One region of the Paenibacillus sp. 01T47 genome, then DNA from elsewhere that is predicted to be linked to it. Evidence: predicted binding sites of a transcription regulator. Region 1 holds the regulator's gene; the other holds the start of a gene.
The links. The regulator LexA, encoded in region 1, represses DNA repair genes until DNA is damaged. The targets are predictions, from matches to a motif close to CGAACATATGTTCG.

Region 1 (3,819 bases):
TTCGACTCTTCATCAATAAATCCCATTGTCGCTCCATAGTTAAGAACGATAGTACCTAATACATTCGTTGCTTCTCCTTGATTGATGTCATTTCCAAAAGCGGAAAGCATCTCAATATCTGTACCTATAATTTCGGTTTGAATTTGTGAAGTAAGCCCATCTAACGTCATCGTCTCCATATAGTTGAGCTGTTGATATGGTGATGCCGCTTTGACATGTTCGATTTGTCTCATGATGTCAAGCTTTTGCTTGGTTAACTTGCCTTTCTGCAAAGAATCTTCATCAGCTGTGGATGCTCCGCCGCCAGCGTATGCTCCTGTACTGGCTGTGACCGTTATTTCATCCATCTTCAAGTAACTATTCATTTGTTTCTCAATGTAAACTTGAGCAGATTCACCGATACTGAGTGCGATTATTATTGCTGCACATCCAATAGAAATACCCGCAGCGCATAATGCCGTTACAACCTTTCTACGCCTTACCTGATCCCATGATAATCTTGAAATATCACTAATTCTCAATTTGAATTCCCCCCGCAAGCATACTTTCTCGTGCGGCTTCCTGATCCGTTACGAGATAACCATCTCGCAGCGTGATAATTTTTTCCGTTTGTGCTGCTACCTCACGTTCATGAGTTACGATAATAAAGGTAGTATCCATCGTTTTATTCAACTGCTTCAAAATCATAATAATTTCTTCCTCTGTTTTGGTATCCAAATTACCGGTAGGCTCGTCCGCAAAAATAACTGATGGCTCTGTTATCAATGATCTTGCAATACTGACACGCTGTTGTTGTCCTCCCGAGAGCTGAGATGGGAATAACTCTGCTTTATCAGGAATTCCCATCTGCTCTAATAACGAAAGAGCTTTTTTCTTCCGTATTGAAGGATGCATCGATTGAAATACAAGCGGAAGCTCCACATTTTCCCTAACCGTCAAGTTGGCTATCAACTCATACGCTTGAAAAATAAATCCGATATGCTTCCGTCTAAACTCTGCCAAGCGGTTTTCATTCATCGTTACAATATTATGGTCCGCAATAAAGATTTGGCCTTCTGTAGGCTTCATTAAGCCAGCCATTAAGTTCAGTAAAGTAGATTTACCGGAACCGGAGCTCCCTAACAACGCAATCATTTCTCCCTTATGTACGTGAAAGCTTATTTTCTGCAGTACAGTGGTTGTTTCATGCCCATTCATAAATGAGTGGGATAACTCTTCAACTCGTAACAAAATAGCATCTCCTTTCAGTCCCCTTTAATAGACGGCTAAACTAAGGGTTAACCCTGCAGTAAACATAAAAAAACTTTCTAAAGAAGTAGATTGGCCTGCATCTACTTTAAATAGAAAGTAATTTTTTGTATGAACTATTGAATTGTAATGGAAAATCAAGCTAAATGCTAGGAATAATTAACTTCTGTCCTGGCTTTATTACTGTTGATTGCAGATCATTCCGATCTTTAATCAAATATACGATATATCTGATATCATGGCTGCCATCTGAAACTTGTTTTGCTATATTCCAGAGTGTATCACCTGATTGCACCCTAATAATTTGTTCTTCCGCGGAAGCGGCTTCGGGAGTATTACTCGAAGCGTATGTCCCCATAAGTAGGAAGCTCGTAAACAATAAGAAAAACACAGCAGTGCAAACGACGAGTTTAACAGTATGACGCTTTATGAAATGCCTAATCAAGCGGTTGACCTTTGTTGCTTTGTTCGTATCTTGTTTATGAATGGTTCTATAAAAACTTGGACTGGTTATCATTTATCAACACCCCAAACGTTTGTTCTGTTTTTAGATTACACGAACAAACGTTTGGTGTCAACGAAAAAAATACGAACCTCTGTACTTAAGAACTTATGTTTGTACGAACTCGAGTTCTATGTTATAATTTTTTGCAAACCTACTAATGGAGTGATTGCAGTGTCGAAGATTTCTAACCGACAACATTCAATTCTTGAATTTATTAAGAATGAAGTTCGGGAGAAAGGCTATCCACCCTCCGTTCGAGAAATCGGCGAAGCTGTTGGATTGTTGTCCAGTTCAACCGTTCACGGTCATTTGGACCGTCTAGAGAAAAAAGGTTTAATACGCCGAGATCCTACTAAACCGCGTGCTATTGAAATTTTGGATCAAGAAGGCTCTGATGGCATTATCCCGCTATCCGTAGCTAGAGTACCTATTGTTGGTAAAGTTACCGCTGGTGTGCCAATTACTGCTACAGAAAATATTGAAGAATATTTCCCGCTTCCTTCCCATTTTGTTGGTGACAGCAGTGTTTTTATATTGAATGTCATGGGTGAGAGTATGATTGAAGCAGGTATTCATGACGGGGATTATGTTATCGTTCGTCAACAACAAACGGCAAACAATGGTGAGATCGTCGTTGCAATGACTGAGGACGACGAAGCAACAGTCAAAACATTTTACAAAGAGAAAAATCATATTCGTTTGCAGCCGGAAAATTCCACAATGCAGCCTATATTACTTCAAAATGTAACGATTCTAGGTAAAGTCATTGGACTTTTCCGTGATATTCATTAATACCAACTCATATGTACATAAAGAAAAGGCTGAATCAACGTATTTGCAACGTTGATTCAGCCTTTTCTTTGACTATTACATTAACTTTATTGCTTAAAGGGTTGGTAACGTCTGCCATTCTCAAACCTTTCAACAAAATTCTGATTTGTGAGCTCTCCAATGACATGGGTCCAAAATTGTTGTGCGGGAACATTTCGTTCAAGCTGATACAGCTCCCACAATCCGCTATGCTTTTGTATAACTAGCTTAGCTGCTTGTTTACCAACACCAGATCTTCTATATTTTCGCATAATAAAAAAATGTGCAAGTAAATTATAGTGTCTGTCATTTTCATTTACTTTTTTGGTTAATGCAAAGCCAGCGATCTCATCGTTCACAGTTACGATATAAGGAAAATCAGCATCGGATTCTTGCCAAAAATTTTCCCAATCGGACAATTGTGAATATAATCCTGAAGAATTTACAGCAGCATCCGTATACGCTGTAAAATCGTACATATAAAGCTGAAGCTAATTATTTATACAAACCTGCTTCTTTAACTTAAAAACGCAATGCCTGCATCAATTAATCAGCAAATGACAAACACCCAATCACTATGAATTTATCACGCATAACATACTGTGTATTCAACTCGTAAGGAGGTGCATTGAAAAATGTCCGGTTACGTGGGTGGAGCTTTCTCAAGCTTAGGAATCATCTTAGTATTATTCATTCTACTGGTGATCATTGCTTGCAGTTGCGGCGGCTTTGGCTTCGGATATTAATTCGTATTTGAGCCATTCTTCATATTAACAAAAGAAGATCCATTTGATGGATCTTCTTTTTGCTATTCATGCTCCTTTCAGCCACTACTTTGTTATTTAGATGGAGAGATTTTAAATTACACGTTTTCTTAGCAATACTGCTGTTGTTCTTAAATTAGAAATTCGTATTAGCTTCTTGCGGTCAAGTTTCGGATAATCATAAAGTAATCCTTCATATACAATTTGCATTTGCTCATGTTTAAGAAAATCATGAGGTGTAACTTGCGCGGATGGTCGTTCCCACAAGTTTATACCACTGCTCCGCATGGCTTCAGCAACAAACTGGGAGCAGAAATATGAATCTGTTGGCTCGATATTAAGCTCAAGCAGTACACCTAACAATCCGATTAAATTGTATCGGTAATTTTCTTTATTTTTTTCAAACTCACGAATGTATTGAAGCAATGCGGCATGTTGTTTTTCTGATAAAGCAATCTTTAGAAGAACACAGCGCGTATTAGGGAAATATCG
Region 2 (3,819 bases), on a different contig from region 1:
CGATCCGGCCTCCTGGTTTCACTGTTCTAGCGAATTCTTTTAAGCTGAGGTCCTGATCTACATGCCTTAGATGCTCAAGCACAGAAATACAGAAGATGATGTCAAAATAATTATCCTCATAAGGCAGGTCAGTTATACTTGCCTGAGCATATTGAACCTTGGACCAGCCCTGATGGTTGGTTATTAACTGGAGAGCTGGCTGTCCTACGTCCTGAATAACTTCCTGAGAAATAGCCTCCCACGAGCTAATGCGCGCATCGAAATCGCAAGCATGCACTTCCTTGCAAACGCCGCCCAAATAAAATTTTAATGGGTGCGAAATGCCGCAGGCTGCATCCAGTACGATATCATTTGGTGAAATGAGCGATCGGCACCATTCATACTCATAGGGACGGCTCCACCAGGTTTCAGGCAAAGGATAGATAAGCGTATCTCTCCTTGGATCAGTCGATGTGAAGAAGCGTGCTTCTTCGCGGCTGTGCTCATTTGGATTTAACATGAGTTATTTTCCTCCCGCAAACGTGATTATATGGCAAGTTCACATGCAAGGCTCATTTTACAAGCTTATGATGCAAGGGAAAGATTATGTATTTTATGTGTTTGTATGATGGAAAAAGGGGTTGAATGGATGGGTGCGTCATTCTCATTTCAGACGTTTCCGCGAATAGAGACGGATCGTTTTATTTTGCGAAAAACAGAGCAGCGGGATGTGCATGAATTGTTTGAGCTCTATTCCAATGATGATGTTGTCAAATATACACCGCTGCTGCCTTTCTCGGCAGAAGACGAGGCATGGCAGGAAATGAATTGGCATTTGGAGATTTATGCTCTACAAATAGGCATCAGATGGATAATTGAAGAGAAGAGCTCGGGTAAAGTAATCGGCACCTGTGGGTTTTTACATTATTTGAAGGAGCATGCGCGTACGGATTTAGGTTATGATCTATCTCCAAGCCACTGGCGGAAAGGGATTATGAGTGAGGTAGCGGCTCCCATTATCGCTTTTGGCTTCAACAGCATGAAGCTCCATTGCATCGAGGCAAAGGTAGATCCGTCAAACACTGCATCGATCAACCTGCTCTGTAAGCTCGGTTTCAAACAAGATAGTCAGCCAAGGGAATTTGAGTTTGAGGATGGGAATTTTATTGAGCTGCTTGTATTTACGATGCTGCGCAAGGAGTTTGAATTATTGCACGCACGTTAGCGTCTTTCGCAAAGGACGTTTTCATCGTATAATAGAAGGTAGCGAGCCGCAGGAAGCTAAATGTATGCTTGCTCGGCGGTGCTGCTTTATAATACTTTTTTTGGGAGGCATTACTAATGTCTATTAGCAAGGCGAGAAAAGCAAGGCAGAAGCTGGCGCAGCAAGGGCGCATGACACCGGATGCACTGAGGGGCAGCTGGCTGGGCGTCAATCCAACGATCAAACGTACATCTACTTTGCAGGAGAAGCAGGCGAAGCTGAATAAGAAACACCGAAGGAATCACGCGAATTACAGCGATGGTTCCTTTTGTATTTATAGGGGTTGTTTGGTTTGGGAGAAGCAGGTTAGTTGACTTTGAATTTCGTGATTTTACTATGGTAATATGAAGACGTACATAATGAAAGCATGTTGCATTACATTGGGTTTGGTAAAAATTGATTTATGCCTATGTCATGCAACGGATACGAATCAATGACTCGCAAACAGTCGTGCCAAGCAGGATTAAAAGTTAACTTTTGGGTAATAGTAAATTAACTTGCATCAAATCCTCGCTCCTCGCTATAATAAGAACAAACGTTCTTATTTGGAGGGGTGGCAATGGCCGCTAAAGAGGAAGAAGCCCGCGGAAAAGTCAGAATGGCAGCTAATCCACCGATACAGACCGAGGAAGAGCTTGTGCTGGTGAAGCAGTACGTTTTGCTTGGCATTGTTATGCGTATTTTGGATCATGATATACGTGTGATCGGCACTTCAGCCATTAAACTGCCGCGGTTTTATGAATCGATGATGCGCGGCATGCAGGATCGGGTGCTGCTTGACCTCGCTGGAATTAGAAGGAAATTCCGCGAAACAGGAATAAAGGTGTATGAGGAGAAGCGCGAAGCCGATGGTTTGCATGCCGAATATGTGTGCAGAGGGTACCATCATCGTTTTTTTATGCTGTGGGGCTTTGTAAAAGCGGAGTCTGAACGGGTGTTAAAACAGTATTTGTCCAGCTAATTTTGTAATTGTTCATGGTTTTGTCAAAATAACAAAAAAACTTTTCAGCTTTCCGTAGTTTAAGGTTGAGAACTTCGGACGATCTTATGTAATATAAGAGGTAGACATTATGATCGCAAAGGGGAGCACATAGCAATGCATAAGTGGATTATGTTTACTGTATTCGCAGCGGCGTCTTTGCTGGGCTTATATTTGCTCACATTCGCACTGCCAGCTAAGCCGGTTGATGAGTCTGCCTCGTTGCCAGAGGGCATGACTTTATTGAAGGTTGTAGCGTCCAACGATTTTGTATTTGATCAAAAAGAGTACAAAGTTAAAGTTGGAGACAAAGTTAGACTAAAACTTTCCAACAAAAGCGGTATCCACGGGATGCATATTGACGAGCTTCAAGTAGCTTTGGATAACGATCACCCGGAAACAGATTTGGAATTTAAAGAGCCAGGTACTTACAGAATCTATTGTTCCATTCCATGCGGTCAAGGACATACAACGATGGAATCGACTTTAGTGGTTGAAGCAGCCTAGTGCGTAATTGATTCATGTTCTGTAGAAATGAGAAAGGAGCCGAAAGGCTCCTTTTTGCCTAAAATAAAGCTATCGTGCTGAACGAGGATGATGCTCTTTATCACGACTGCGTACGATAAGCACGTCGGCGAGAAAGCCAAGCAGCGCCCATGTAGCAACAGTAAGCACATACATGAGCAAGACGTTAACCTCGTGCACGTCAACAAATAAATCAACGACCCATGCGGGAATGCTAAACATGAAGAAAACAAGATTGTGCGGGTCGTAACCCGTGGAGTTGAACAAGCAGATAGCTAGTCCAATGATTGTTGCAACAATTGTAACCGGATAGCGCATAACGTACACCGAGCCCCTTCGTGTTAAAGATTGCCGTAATGCGACTGCATAGGTTATTATGTGACAAATAGACAAAAGTTATGCGTCAATATTAGAGGAGGAACTAAATAATGCTTACTCATATCGTATTTTTTAAATTAAAAGATGGCAGCGCAGAGAGCGTAGCGCGTACCGCACAAGTGCTTAGGGATATGGAAGGGCAAATCGAAGTATTAAAGTCGATTGAGGTTGGCGTGGATGTTGTGCATTCGGAGCGTTCTTACGATATCGCTCTTATTACGAAGTTCGAATCTTTGGAAGCGCTAGAAGTGTATCAAGTGCATCCTGTACATAAAAAAGTTATTGAACACATGATGCAAGTTCGTGAAGCTTCCGTCAGCGTTGATTTTGAAAGCTGAGAGGCAGGTTGAGCAGTTATGAGCGACATGAGGGATGTATACGAAATATTTACTTATTTGCTTGTTATCATATTTAGCAGCATTATTATGGTGGCGTGGCTGAAACGCAAAGGGAAAAAAAAGAAGCAAGGCTGAAAGCGGGCGAGTGATTGATGTATTATGTGAATCGTGAACAAATAGCGGTAAGGTTGAATTCGATTACTGAAATTGCTTCGGCGCTGGACTCGCTTGCCGCTAATTGGCAGGGAACGGTGCTGGAGGGGCTGGCGCAGGAAAGAGCGCTGCATCTGGCTATTGAAACCGTAACAGATGTTGGCAGCTTCTTGATCGACGGGTTTATTTTGCGGGATGCGAGC

Region 2: the regulator LexA is predicted to act here: its motif matches at 1,772-1,785, upstream of AC1DOV_RS11870 (YhjD family protein).

The regions. Positions count from the first base shown of each region.
Region 1 is NZ_JBFTPA010000002.1:288,538-292,356, forward strand. Features, by position in the region: gene AC1DOV_RS05305 (ABC transporter permease) at 1-521, opposite strand, end outside; gene AC1DOV_RS05310 (ABC transporter ATP-binding protein) at 511-1,230, opposite strand; gene yneA (cell division suppressor protein YneA) at 1,391-1,765, opposite strand; gene lexA (transcriptional repressor LexA) at 1,925-2,545, shown strand; gene AC1DOV_RS05325 (GNAT family N-acetyltransferase) at 2,632-3,042, opposite strand; gene AC1DOV_RS05330 (sporulation protein YjcZ) at 3,199-3,309, shown strand; gene AC1DOV_RS05335 (hypothetical protein) at 3,421-3,819, opposite strand, start outside.
Region 2 is NZ_JBFTPA010000004.1:445,425-449,243, forward strand. Features, by position in the region: gene AC1DOV_RS11855 (class I SAM-dependent methyltransferase) at 1-499, opposite strand, end outside; gene AC1DOV_RS11860 (GNAT family N-acetyltransferase) at 629-1,204, shown strand; gene AC1DOV_RS11865 (hypothetical protein) at 1,321-1,557, shown strand; gene AC1DOV_RS11870 (YhjD family protein) at 1,803-2,204, shown strand; gene AC1DOV_RS11875 (cupredoxin domain-containing protein) at 2,340-2,729, shown strand; gene AC1DOV_RS11880 (hypothetical protein) at 2,799-3,065, opposite strand; gene AC1DOV_RS11885 (Dabb family protein) at 3,176-3,463, shown strand; gene AC1DOV_RS11890 (DUF86 domain-containing protein) at 3,616-3,819, shown strand, end outside.